DNA from 3 places in the Oceanobacillus sp. E9 genome. Region 3 is predicted to be linked to each of the others. Evidence: riboswitches for the same ligand, from Rfam matches in the RefSeq annotation. Region 3 holds a riboswitch; each other region holds the start of a gene.
What was found. Region 3 has a riboswitch for thiamine pyrophosphate ahead of AQ616_RS11840 (lipoate--protein ligase family protein). Riboswitches for the same ligand answer to the same signal wherever they lie in the genome.
Positions count from the first base shown of each region.

Region 1: linked by a shared signal. The riboswitch ahead of thiW (energy coupling factor transporter S component ThiW) and the one ahead of AQ616_RS11840 (lipoate--protein ligase family protein) in region 3 are both predicted to bind thiamine pyrophosphate.
Region 2: linked by a shared signal. The riboswitch ahead of thiM (hydroxyethylthiazole kinase) and the one ahead of AQ616_RS11840 (lipoate--protein ligase family protein) in region 3 are both predicted to bind thiamine pyrophosphate.

Region 1 is NZ_LSNA01000008.1:169,694-174,344, forward strand. Features, by position in the region: gene AQ616_RS14505 (ABC transporter ATP-binding protein) at 1-256, opposite strand, end outside; gene AQ616_RS14510 (LytTR family transcriptional regulator DNA-binding domain-containing protein) at 368-1,411, opposite strand; TPP riboswitch at 1,506-1,621, shown strand; gene thiW (energy coupling factor transporter S component ThiW) at 1,698-2,207, shown strand; gene tenA (thiaminase II) at 2,204-2,890, shown strand; gene thiD (bifunctional hydroxymethylpyrimidine kinase/phosphomethylpyrimidine kinase) at 2,883-3,677, shown strand; gene thiM (hydroxyethylthiazole kinase) at 3,704-4,477, shown strand; gene thiE (thiamine phosphate synthase) at 4,484-4,651, shown strand, end outside.
Region 2 is NZ_LSNA01000009.1:305,266-309,916, reverse strand. Features, by position in the region: gene AQ616_RS17660 (Lin0512 family protein) at 1-334, opposite strand, end outside; gene thiM (hydroxyethylthiazole kinase) at 368-1,147, opposite strand; TPP riboswitch at 1,238-1,340, opposite strand; rRNA gene rrf (5S ribosomal RNA) at 1,666-1,781, shown strand; tRNA gene AQ616_RS17645 (tRNA-Met) at 1,869-1,945, shown strand; tRNA gene AQ616_RS17640 (tRNA-Asp) at 2,017-2,093, shown strand; gene thiL (thiamine-phosphate kinase) at 2,247-3,209, shown strand; gene tsaE (tRNA (adenosine(37)-N6)-threonylcarbamoyltransferase complex ATPase subunit type 1 TsaE) at 3,219-3,668, shown strand; gene tsaB (tRNA (adenosine(37)-N6)-threonylcarbamoyltransferase complex dimerization subunit type 1 TsaB) at 3,679-4,386, shown strand; gene rimI (ribosomal protein S18-alanine N-acetyltransferase) at 4,379-4,651, shown strand, end outside.
Region 3 is NZ_LSNA01000007.1:449,917-454,567, forward strand. Features, by position in the region: gene AQ616_RS11835 (dicarboxylate/amino acid:cation symporter) at 1-431, shown strand, start outside; TPP riboswitch at 538-647, shown strand; gene AQ616_RS11840 (lipoate--protein ligase family protein) at 956-1,777, shown strand; gene lipA (lipoyl synthase) at 1,770-2,714, shown strand; gene AQ616_RS11850 (protein kinase family protein) at 2,947-3,555, opposite strand; gene AQ616_RS20085 (hypothetical protein) at 3,558-3,680, opposite strand; gene AQ616_RS11855 (DUF4064 domain-containing protein) at 4,134-4,526, shown strand; gene AQ616_RS19935 (PP2C family serine/threonine-protein phosphatase) at 4,625-4,651, opposite strand, start outside.

The DNA of each region.
Region 1 (4,651 bases), on a different contig from region 3:
TATCTGTAACAACTCCAAATCGTTTACGTTGAGCTGGCGATTTTAATTGTTGAACTGGAATCCCAAATACTTTTGCTATTCCAGAAGTATGTGTTAATTGTCCAGTTAATATTTTTATTGTTGTTGTTTTTCCTGAACCACTCGGACCTAAAAATCCAAATGTTTCCCCTTTTTCGACTTGAAAATTCACATCGTTTAGTGCCTGCTTATTTTGATAAACTTTTTCTAAATGACTTACTTCAATGACTGAAGTCATGTTATTACCTCCTGAAAATCTAATTTTCATTTGCATCTTCAGAATACTGTTATATCAAGGTCTTCGCACTAAATTTCCGATGAATGGAGTAAATAATCGGTTAAACGGAGCTTAATCGACCCCTAAAATTTGCTTTAAATCAACCATCTTTGTTTTCGATAATGGTACTTGAGTTTTTTCTTTATCCTGTAAAACAAGACTGTAACTATTTCTCGTCCATGTAATTACTTCACGTACTTTTTGCAAATTTACAATATAAGATCGATGACATCGAAAGAATCCCTGATGTTCTAATTTTTCTTCTAATTGGCGAAGTGTAAACGCTGTTCGAAAGGATGACCCCTTCATGTGTACTACCGCTTGACCCTCATCGCTTTCAATATAATCAATCTCCGGAGGATCAAGTAGTACTATCTTGTCATTAACTTTCGATGGTATTTTATTTAGCTGAAAAGAAAAATCTTGCTTATCTAATCCTTCTTCTGAAGCCTTGTCTACCTCCTCTTGCTTTTCATCATTTTCTTCTGTTTTTATTTCAACCGTTTGTAACCCATCCTCATTAAGTCGATATACACTTTCTGCTAATGTAATTGCGCTTTCCATATTAGATGTCAATATTAATACACCTTTATTATTCTTCTGAAGATGTTTTAAAACATGAACCAATACTCGTTTCGTCTCTAGGTCAACATTTAAATCTGGCTCCTCAAAAAGAATAATACTTGTATCTTGAATAATTATTTTCCCATAATGAACTCGCCTTTGTTCAGACTCTGTTAATTTGCTAATTCGTTTATCCTTCACTTCATACAATTGTAGCTTTTCAATCAATTCTTGATGGTTGACATTCGTTTGATATAATTTTTCAATAAATCGAAAATACTCTTTTATATTCATCCGTTCGTAAAGGGAGTTACTCAATAATTGAAGCCCTAATGCTTGAAAATATTCCACTTTATCTTCTAATTTATTTCCATTTAATTCGATACTACCGTTAATGATTTTTTTATCTCCAACAATCATTTTGATTAACATTTGACGGACATTTAAAGAGGAATGAATAGCAACAACTTCCCCTTTTTGAATTGTTAAATTAAACGTCGAAAACAATATGTGGTCCCCATGTCGATATTCTATTTCTTTCAATTGAAGCATCTATCTCAATCTCCTTTGAATCCCAATTTTATGTACACAGATGACAGAATTTATTTATTTTGTTACAGTTAATATGAAGTAAATAAATACGAAAAGCAACTACTAGGGGTGCCCAATGAGATGTGTGGGCTGAGAGGAAAGCACCTACTTTCCGACTCTTATGGACCTGATCTGGTTAATACCAGCGTAGGGAAGTAGTCAATAATTTTGATGATTACATTCTCAGTATACCAAAACCAGGTCCCTTATTCGGACTTGGTTTTTTGTTTTTGAAAGGAGAGATAAAGTGAAAAACACCCGTGTATTAACATTGATGGCAGTACTTGTTGCCATTGGAACGATTGGTTCACAGTTATTATGGTTCCCTGCTGGTGTCGCAAGAGCGTATCCTGTACAACATGCAGTAAATGTTATGTCAGCAGTGTTACTTGGTCCAGGACCTGCTGTTGGAGTTGCTTTAATGATCGGTTTACTTCGAAATCTCTTAGGTTTAGGAACATTACTAGCTTTTCCAGGAGGTATGGTAGGCGCATTTTTTGCAGGGGTACTTTATCAAAAATGGCGGCATCATCGTTTAGCAGTTACAGGAGAAATACTTGGAACCGGGATTATTGGTTCTTTTCTTGCTGTTCCTTTTGCTAACTTTTTAATGGGATCGAGTGTTGGTGCGCTTGCATTTCTACCAGCATTCATCATTAGTAGTGTTTCAGGAGCGTCCATAGGTTGGTTTATTTTATCTCGAGTTCATAAAGTGAAACCAGAACTCTCACACACTCAGAGGAGAGATTACTCATGAAATTCTCAGAAGAACTAAAATTAGAAAACGAAGATATTTTTACACTTATAAAAAATCACCCGTTTGTAGAAGGGATAGGAAAGGGAATACTATCCGTAGATGCAGTTCGTCACTATGTTCAAGCGGATTATGCTTATTTAAATGGATTTATGAAAACTATCGGCTCAGCTATTGGTAATGCAAATCATCGTAACGACATCGCTTACTTTAGTGCTCTAATGCAGTTTTCATTACATGACGAAATCCAAGCCCATCTGTGTTTCTGTGAGTATATTAATGTAAACTACGAAGACTTACAAGGACAGCCATTACCTCCAACAGGAGATCATTATGTTAAACATATGATGTATCATGCCCAAACAGGAACTACAGGTGAAGCAATTAGTGCGCTTTTGCCATGCCCTTGGACGTATTATGAGATCGGAAAATATCTAAATGAAACGTGGCAAGTATCGGATAATCACCCATTTCAAATATGGATTCAATGTTATGCAAATACCAAACAAGATGTTGAGGAAATGTGTGAACGACTTGATGAACATGCGAGACATGCTTCAGAAAAAGAAAAAGCAAGTATGAAAATTGCTTTCCGAAAGAGTTGTCAATTAGAATACTTATTTTGGGAAATGGCTATGTCTACTGAGGAGTGGCCGTCATTGAAGGAGGATATAAATAATGAATAATGTATCATGTGCATTAACGATTGCCGGCACAGACCCTAGTGGTGGAGCTGGAATACAAGCAGATTTAAAAACATTTCAAGAACTTCAAACATACGGCATGTCTGTCATTACTTCCGTAGTAGCTCAAAATACTACTGGTGTAACTTCCGTCCATCATATGCCAATCAATATGATTGAAGATCAACTTGAAGTTATAATAAAGGATATGCCTATTCATGCCCTTAAAACGGGAATGATTGCCAATAAACAAATGATGGAAATAATCTCCAAAAAAATTGAGAAAATGGATGCACCTTATGTTATGGACCCAGTTATGGTTGCAACAAGCGGTGACTCGCTAATAGATACAGAGGCCCGATCATTTTTAAGAGAATATTTGCTCCCCCAAACCGCACTAGTGACTCCTAATATTCCAGAAGCAGAATTTATTACTGGTCATTCTATTGAAACATTAGAAGACATGAAAGATGCGGCAAAACATATCGTTGATCATTTCAATGCGGATGCCGCATTAATAAAAGGGGGCCATATGAAAGCAGAGGCAGTAGACTTTCTATATGATGGATCTGCGATTCATACATTTTCAGCTAAACGAATTAATACAAAAAACACTCACGGTACGGGTTGCACTTATTCTGCTGCTATAACTAGTTATCTCGCTAAGGGGTACTCCATGGTAGAGGCAGTTCAGAAATCAAAAGACTTTGTTACTGCTGCAATATCCAAATCGTTTGAGCTCGGTTATGGGAATGGACCGACAAATCACTGGGCAATTCGGGAAAGATAAAGGAGAAAATAAGGAGAGGGAGATATATGCAAGTCGATATTATTAAACAAGTTCGTGATACTAAACCACTTGTGCATCACCTAACCAATCAAGTAGTAATGAACTTCTCAGCTAATGGGTTACTTTCATTCGGCGGTTCGCCAATAATGGCAAAAGCGATAGAAGAAGCAGAACAAATTGCCGCAATTTCAAATGCCGTTTTAATTAACATCGGTACGTTAACTTCCATTGAATTGGAATCTATGATAGCTGCTGGAAAAACAGCAAATGAACATAATATTCCTGTATTATTAGACCCTGTCGGAGTTGCTGCCACTTCTTTTAGACGAAAAGCTATTGATAAAATTTTAGAGGAAGTTCGTCCCACTGTGATAAAAGGAAATGGTGGTGAACTAGCAAGTCTAGTTGATATCACACTCGAAGCAAAGGGAGTTGACTCCGTTGGTGACGGTAATTTAGATGAAATCGCGCAAAAAGTAAGTCGAAAATATAACACTGCCGTTATTGTTACCGGAGAAACAGATGTTATTTATGTGGATAATCATTTGATTCATAATGGTACAGGACATCATTACCTATCAACCATAACCGGTTCTGGTTGTTTATTAGGTTCGATTATTGCAGCATGTTTAACCACAAAAGCACCATTGAAAGACCAATTAATTACAGCGGTTTCGTTCTATGGACTTTCAGCTTCGTATGCAGCTAATCAAGAAAGTGTTCGTGGTCCAGGCAGTTTTTTACCTGTATTCATTGATTCTCTTTCAAAAATGCCACAAGACCTTACGAAAGGAGAATAAATGCTTATGAAATTCCAAAAAAATATGCTTCGGAAGTATTTTATTATGGGAAGTCAAAATTGCCATAGAGACCCACGAGAGATTTTACAAGAGGCAGCAGCTGCGGGAATTACTGCTTTTCAATTCCGTGAGAAAGGTAAGCATTCTTTAAAAGGCGCTGCAAAAGTTGAACTT
Region 2 (4,651 bases), on a different contig from region 3:
TAACAATATACATTAAATCGTTTTTATCCTGCTGATCTTCCAGAAAAATCCCACTAGTTGTTGCCATGCCTCCAGGCAAGACCTCAACAGTGACTGTGCCATAAGGAATTAATTGTTTTATTCTGTAGTGATCCAATTTTTCCTGATCCAATGGGATGCCCAGTTTTACATGTACCTTCATCTTATCTAAATCACCATCTGGTAGAATTTTCTTCATTCCTGGCATAGAATTGGTATGGATTGCATGCATTACTGCTCGTTCTGATGCAATATTCACATCTTGTCCATGTACATCTACTCCTGTCCCTGTCTCGATAAATAGAAGATTTTCCATTTGCTTTCCCTCTTTCCATAATGAAATATATCCTTATAGTTCTTGAACTTGTTTGTATTTTTCTACTTTTTCATCCGATAGAAAATACAACTCGTCGAGTAAGGCTGGAATAAATGTTCCAGGCCCCGCTGCTTTTGCCATTGCTAATTCAGCTGCAATGCCATAACTTGTTACAGCATATATACCTGCTTTATAAAAATCATCAACTACGCTTACAAAAGGTCCAACAAAAGATGAAAGTAAACATCCACTAGCCGTAATGTTTTGTAGCATTTCATGCCCGTTTTTACATAACGCAGTTCGCTCACCATCGGTCACAACGTCAACTTTTCCAGTTGAAATGACAACCGTATCATATTTTTTAGCGACTGTTTTTGCTATTTCTGGATCGTTTTCTTGAATAATGGAATCTGGCCCTTTTGCTTTTTCTAGCTTACCAGCCAACACAGCTATTTCCCCTGCATTAGCACGTATTACGGCTAGCTTTACCGTTGTAAGTATGTCATCAATGATTTCCGTCCGAAAATCTGTGCCTCCAACTGCAATGGGATCAAGAATAACAGGAACCCCATTTTCGTTTGCTGCTATTCCAGCCTTTAACATTGCTTCTCCACGTTCTTCCGTTAATGTCCCAAGATTCAGCACTACTGCGTCGGCAATTTCTCCATAGTTTTTTGCCTCTCTTGGAGTATGGGACATCGCAGGTGACGCTCCGATTGCGATTAAACCATTAGCAGCAAAATTAATCGCAACTTCATTGGTAATATTAAAAATAAACGGCTTATCTTCTTTAATTTTTGTAATAGTATCCATCAAAAAATCTCCTCTCTAAAAATTAGAATGAAGAACAAAAAAACCACCCCGAAAATGGAGTGGTTGTGTATACAGCTAAAGAATAGGTATAACTCGCCAACTCCACTTTCCTACGCTGGTATTAACCAGTTCAGGTTCAAAGGGATTAAGAAATGAATCTTATCTCAGCCAAATGGCACCCCTAGTGGATTTTTATTTATTCTACCTATATCTTATTTCATTTTTTCTTAAAAGTAAAATTATTCATATGAGTCAATTTCCGTAATTACTAAGTTTAATACAACGAATATTTTAGTGACAGTTTTATAGCAATGACTTGGCTTTGGAAGTAGTCGACTATAAAGTAATCTAGAAGAAGTAATTTGTTTTGCAATACTAGAGCTTCATTTCAACGTTTACAAGCTGTTTTTTCATAAAAACAAACGATGAAATAAAAAAATATAAAAAAATTTTAAAAAGGTATTGCTTTTTTATAGTTATATGGATATAATATTACTTGTCCTTGTTTTTAAGGATTGTCTGGTAGCGATAGCTAGAAGGTCACACCTGTTCCCATGCCGAACACAGAAGTTAAGCTTTTCAGCGCCAATGGTAGTTGGGGTTTTACCCCTGCAAGAGTAGGACGCCGCCAGGCAAGGATAATTTATCCTTAGATTGGATATAATATGTGAGTATAACACATAGAAGTGTATGACCATATTTTCCATATCATAAGTCATATCGCGGGGTGGAGCAGTCTGGTAGCTCGTTGGGCTCATAACCCAAAGGTCGCAGGTTCAAATCCTGCCCCCGCAACCAAATTATTTAATATTACTATAGTAAGATCCAGATTCACTGAAATACTGGATGCCATACATAAGTAAAAAGTTGGTCCGGTAGTTCAGTTGGTTAGAATGCCTGCCTGTCACGCAGGAGGTCGCGGGTTCGAGTCCCGTCCGGACCGCCATGAAAATTATATTAGAAGTTGTAGAACACATGGTTTTAATTGAAACCTGTGTTTTTTTAGTTTGTAGACATAATTTAGTCGTCCAATTTTTTTCTTTTTTCTTTTGTTTTTGCTATGATAGTTGGTAGTGAATACAAAGAATGGTGATTTTAAATGGATGAGTTTTCTTTTATAAATTCGATTAAGCCGAAGTTTTATCAACAGTCTTCTCTGTTAAAAGGAATTGGAGATGACGCCGCGGTTTTTCGAAGTTCGATGGATATTGTTACGGCAGTAGATACCTTTGTAGAGGATGTACATTTTTCTCGTTCTACAATGGAACCATATCATATAGGTTATCGTGCATTAGGAGCCAATATAAGTGACTTAGCAGCAATGGGAGCTTCACCTAGTTTCTATTTAGTTTCTATCGTTATACCAAAGAATTGGATTCAAGAGGAGCTGTCCCAGATATATTTAGGTATGGATGATTTAGCGTCGAAATATCATATGGATATTATTGGTGGAGACACCGTTTCAGGTAAACAATTAACAATCTCTATTACAGTAATTGGATATACCAACACAAATAAAGCTCGATGTCGTCAGCATGCTAAAGAAGGAGACATTGTTTTTGTTACGGGCACGTTAGGGGACTCTCAGGCAGGGTTTCATATCCTGACCAATGAAAACAACAGATATATTGATCAAGATTTTTATATAGGTCGACATCGAAAACCAGAACCGAGAGTGGCTTTTGCGCAAGCTCTAGAAAGTCTGGAAAGAGTATCTTTAAATGATGTTAGTGATGGGATTGCTAATGAGGCAAGTGAAATTGCAGAAGCCTCTAATGTGTCTATAGTTCTAAGTGAAAATGACATACCAGTTTCACGTTCTTTTAATCAATTTACGTATGAGCAACAGTATCAGTGGAAATTATCTGGTGGCGAAGATTTTGAACTTCTCGGCACAGTCGCTAAGTACGATTGGGATGTAGTAAAAAAAGCTGCTGAGCAGACAAACACCCAATTAACGATAATTGGTAATGTTATAGAAGAAAACAAGCATCCTGTTTATATAGAAGATAATGATGTGCGTAAAGTGCTTAAAAAAAGCGGATATACGCATTTGAAGTAGGTGAATTAAATGAAAATACAGCTTCATTCTCCCGAAGAGACTAAAACTCTCGGCCAGAGAATAGCAAAGTTGTTGCATCCTGGTGATGTTATTACGTTAGAAGGTCAGCTAGGTGCTGGTAAAACAACGTTTACGAAAGGAATTGCTTCTGGACTAGAAGTGAAGCGTCATATTACGAGTCCTACGTTTACAATCGTGAAAGAATATCGTGGGAAAATGCCTTTATATCATATGGATGTCTATCGTTTGGAGGATTCACTTGAAGATATTGGCTTTGATGAATATTTTCATGGGAATGGAGTCTCTGTAGTTGAGTGGGCAGGGTTTATTGAGCCATTCTTACCCGAGAATCGTTTAGATATATCTATTCAGTACACGGATAATGAAGATATTCGTGAAATTGATTTGTATCCTCGAGGGTCTCATTTTGAACAAGTAGTAAACGAATTACACGGTTAGGAGTTTATGTATGAATATACTTGCAATCGATACTTCCAATCAAGTATTAGGTGTGGCATTATTAAAGAATGGAGAGATAATCGCAGAACTTACAACTAATCTCACGAAGAATCATTCCGTTCGTTTAATGCCTGCTGTTGAAAGTCTTATGCATCAAGTATCTATACAACCAGAAGATCTTGATCGAATTATAGTAGCAAAAGGTCCCGGGTCATACACTGGAGTAAGAATAGGCCTATCTACTGCAAAGACGATGGCTTGGGCATTACAAATACCAGTAGTAGGTGTCTCCAGTTTAGAGGTACTCGCATATCAAGGAAAGTTCTTTAACGGAATTATATGTCCTTTCTTTGATGCGAGAAGAGGATTAGTGTTTACTGGTGGATATCAATTTAATGATAATAAAATTGAAAAAGTAATCGAAGAAGAAAATTCACTTATGACTTCCATGCTTGATAAATTAAAAAAGCAGGGCGAAAAGGTAGTATTCTTGAGTCCAGATATTCATGAATTTAAAGAATTAATTAAAGAGGAATTAGGGGAATTAGCAATTATCCCTGAATCTGTCTATCATCTTCCAAAAGCTTCGCATTTAGGTCTTGCAGGGATGAATATAGAATCGGAATCCATTCATGAGCTCGTCCCTAATTATTTACGTTTAGCGGAAGCAGAAGCAAATTGGCAAAAAAGTCAGAAGGAACATCAAGCGAATGAATAATATTACGATACGTCCAATGGAACTTACTGATATTCCTGAAGTTTTACATGTAGAAAATGCATGTTTTCAAACACCTTGGACAACGGATATTTTTTATCAAGAATTAATAGAAAATGCTCATGCGTATTATTATGTCGTTGAAATAGAGCATACAATAGTTGGTTATATTGGTTCGTGGATTGTTTTAGATGATGCGCAAATAACAAATTTTGCTATTTTACCAAGTTATCGTAGAAATAAACTAGGTGAAAAGTTATTTCGTTAT
Region 3 (4,651 bases):
TACCTGTAAACTTACAAGCGGCTAAACGTATTGGTGTTCCAAAGGATGTTCGTGAAACGGTACTTCCTTTAGGGGCAACGATTCATATGGATGGATCGTGTTTATCTGCAATGCTTAAAATTGCATTTGTCTTTGGCGTATTCAATATGGATTTCTCGGGATTTGATACTTTCCTAACTGCTATTGGAATATGCTTGTTGTCTGGAATTGTGATGAGTGGAATTCCAGGTGGCGGATTTATGGGAGAAATGATGATAATCACACTGTATGGTTTACCAATGGAAGCATTACCAATCATAACTGCCATTGGAGTAGTGGTTGATCCGCCTGCAACGATGGTTAATGTTACTGGTGATACCGTATCAAGTATGTTAGTAACCAGACAAATTGAAGGAAAAGATTGGATGGAGAAGAGTGAAAATCTGACCTAGACTTTTAAGGGTCCTTGCTAAATAAACGGAGTAAAAAAGTATCTTTACATTATATTCCATTATTGGTAAGCTTGGGTTGTTAGTAAATGACATTTAAATAGAATTTTTTTCACACTAGGGGAGCTATGGTAAATAGCTGAGATGAACATTGGATTGTTTAGACCCTTTATACTCGAACAGGATAATGCCTGCGTGAGGAAGTGTGGTCAATAGGCATAAGTATATTGACTACATTCTCTCATGATGAATGTGGTCTTTTTGTTTGTTTCAAAGAGGTTGTTCAAAGAGTCTGGTGAAAATAACACAGATCAGGGGGGAACTTCTGCTAAGATCGCCCACGTCCTGTGGACAACGCAGAAATCACCACATCCTGTGGAAGCTCGTTGGCTTGCTTTAGTTCCTCACGTATTAACTGCATACGTTCCGGTACTCAAAGCTACGCCGCCTCGATCTTCTCGGTCCTTTTCATCCACCCTTTTAAACCCACACTTAAAGTGAAAAAGTTCGCTAAGGAGGAAAAATCTTTGCGAGAAAAATGGGCTTTCGTAGAAAACACTCCACAAGATGCAGCGATTAATATGGCACTAGACGAAGCTTTGTTGCATTGGCATCAAAAAGGTGAAATTCCACCAACTTTGCGATTTTATCGATGGAATGAACCGACACTCTCTATAGGATATTTTCAGAAAGTAGATGGTAAAATTGATCTTGAAGGTATTAAAAAGCATCAATGTCAATTGGTAAGAAGAATGACCGGTGGAAGTGCTGTCCTGCATGATGATGAATTGACATACAGTATTGTCATTTCAGAAAGGCATGAGAGAGTTGCATCATCTATTCGTCAAGCATATTACGATTTATCAAAAGGTATATTAAGAGCCTATCAATTGCTGGGGATTGAAGTAGATTATGCACATGAACCAATCTCTAAAAATCGAAGCACGATTTGTTTTGAGCAACCCGCATTTTATGAATTGCTTGCAAATGGAAAGAAAATTTCAGGGAACGCACAAATAAGGAAAAAAGGAATACTACTTCAACATGGATCAATCCCTATATCTATGAATGTGGAGATGCTATTTGATTTATTACAATTTCCAACAGATCAAATAAAAAAAAGAAAGAGACAAGGATTTTATGAAAGAGCGACTACTATTAATAAGGAGTTAGGAGAAAAGCAATCCTATAAAGTGGTAAGAGATGCTTTTCAACAAGGTTTTTCAGAAATTTTAAATATCGAATTAGAGCCAATAACGTTGACAGAAGAACAGTGGAAAGAAGTGTATCAGATTGCCGAAGCTAAATATTCGAAGAGTAATATAAAAGGAGCTGTTTCACATGTCTAATCAACAAACTCATGTACGAAAGCCAGATTGGTTAAAAACAAGAATTAATACAAACAAATCTTATCGAAACTTAAAAAAGCTGATGCGTGATAATCGGTTAAATACAGTTTGTGAAGAGGCACGCTGTCCAAACTTACATGAATGCTGGAGCGAAAGAAAAACAGCTACATTTATGATTTTAGGAGATACGTGTACAAGGGGATGCCGATTCTGTGCAGTAAAAACAGGGCTGCCGAATGAGCTGGATTGGGGAGAACCAGAACGTGTGGCTGATTCTGTCACCGTAATGGGTTTAAAACATGTGGTAGTAACAGCAGTCGCTCGAGATGATTTGAATGATGGCGGTGCAGCAGTATTTGCAGAAACTGTCCGAGCTATTCGTAGAAAAAATCCAGGTTGTACTATTGAAATTTTGCCTTCTGATATGAAAGGAGATTATGAAAGTCTCCATACATTAATGGATAGTGGACCAGATATTTTTAATCATAATATTGAGACCGTTCGAAGACTTACCAAGAGGGTGCGAGCTAGGGCTACGTATGACCGTTCATTAGAGTTACTCCGACGTGTAAAAGAAATAGCTCCAAAAACACCGACAAAATCTAGTATAATGGTTGGTCTAGGAGAAGAAAAAGAAGAGATTATTCAAGCAATGGATGATTTATTAAATCATAATGTGGATATTGTTACACTTGGCCAATATTTACAGCCAACGAAAAAACATCTAGAGGTAGTGCGTTACTATCACCCAGATGAATTTGAAGAACTGAAAAATATTGCCTTAGAAAAAGGCTTTTCCCATTGTGAAGCTGGTCCACTAGTTCGTTCCTCATACCATGCGGATGAACAAGTATCTAACGCAGCAGCTCAACGAAGAATTAAATATATGAAAGGTGTAGAGAAGCAAGAAAACACTCAACTGGATTTTAATTTCTGAGTACCATAAGTAGGGCATAGACAAAGTAAAACGGGTTGCTCAAAAGAAGAATGATAATAAGATTTAGCGGTAGAAATATACTTTATGTGGGGTGAAAGTCTACCAGGTGTTATGAGCAATCAGAATCTCACCAGTCACTAGTTAGATAAGCGGAGTATATCTCTGGTTTAAACTAATCATTCGAATTTATCTTTTGAGTAAACCCTTTTGTCTTAACCTATTATTAAATAGACTATTTATTACGAAGCCGATATAGTTTGGAAACGCTATTCATTATCCATTTTGGAATTTTAGTAGGAAAATAAGTTCGATGATAGTATTTTTCATATCCATTTTTTAAATCTTGCCATTGAGTGCATTGTTTTTCCTGAGAAAAACGAGCAACATCAATAATTTTAATCGTACCTTCTTTTGTGACAATCAAATTGTGTAAATGAATATCGGATGGATTTAAACCAACGTCCCTTGCATATTGTAATCCATTGTCAACTTGGTGTACATAGTCTGATTTTAATAAAATTCCTTCCGCCAAGCATTCAAAAAAAGTTTTTCCCTCAATCAAATCCATTACCAAATAGTTGGGTCCAGACTCATAAATGGTTGGATAATAACTACTGCCTTTTAGTTTTTCATAGTTATTTTTTTCTTGAATAGCTGTTTTTTCAAAAGGTGGATAAAATATTTTAATGACTCTATGCTCTCCGTTCACTTTAAATACAACAGCACTTCTTCCCGTCCCATAAACCTGCAAATCAGGGTGATGTTTCAGTACTTTTACTTGATTATTTTTATTTGAAAATGAAACGGTAGAGACATAGAAGTTGTATTGAGATGAATTCATTATTATTTAAACTTACCTTTCCTTTTTGCTAGTTTCTTCTTAATTAATGGTAGAGCGTGTTTCTGAGCTTGTTTCATTCCTTCTTTTACCACTTTTGATTTTAATAATTTTGTGAGTTTAGACATATAATTACCTCCTTTTAAAAGTGTGGCAATAAGTCCATAAAAAGAGACCTTTGCCCACTAAATTGAGCAAAGGTCTCGCAAGCAACTTAATAAAAAGTTGCCAGCAGTGCCGAGGATTCCTCCTGTAATGACGACAGCTGCTATTATGCTACTCCCCTTTGGGATTAATTTAAATGATATTTGAATATATTATATAAGCTTGTTCTTTTATAAGCAAGCATTTAGCATCATATAATGTAAAACTCGAATCTCATTCTTAGAATATTTGGCAGTATGTGTTTGGATAAATTATACTATTCACAAGAAAGTATTCATATGACTAATAATATTATAATTACTAAAAGCCTTTTACGAGATACATCTAACTATGATAGGTGTTGATTTACTGTGGGCTATGGTTACGAGTAAAAAGAGTTAACAAAAATACACGGATGAATGAAAGGAGAGAAATGAGTGAATCGATCTATTGAAAAGATTTTGAGTACAATTGCAGTTTGTGTCGATGCAGGATTTGTAATTTTTCTTGGGATTTTTGCACTTATAATTAATGTGAATCTAAGAGAGGGTACATCTGCTGTCCATCATGGAGATTTACCTATAATCTTTTCTATTTTTCTACATCTATTATGGCTTCCGGCAGTTATGTATTTAATTAGTTTTATATTGGGATTAATAGGTGTTCTAAAATTGAAAGTAAATAGTAAGTTATCCGGTATATTGTTTATTTCAGCTAGCTGTATAACAGGTATGTTTATTTTTACAGGATTTGGTATTCATACTTTACTGTATATCGTTGCAGCAATTATGTGTTTTGTTAGAAAACCGAAAGATAAAATTGCAGTATAATATAGGTTGAGGAGATGTAATAATGAGACAAATAATTGCTTTGGGTGGTGCTATATGAATCTACAACAACTGAAATCAACTGCTAGCAAGAATGAGGTTTAGTTTAATTCATCACTCGGCATCGA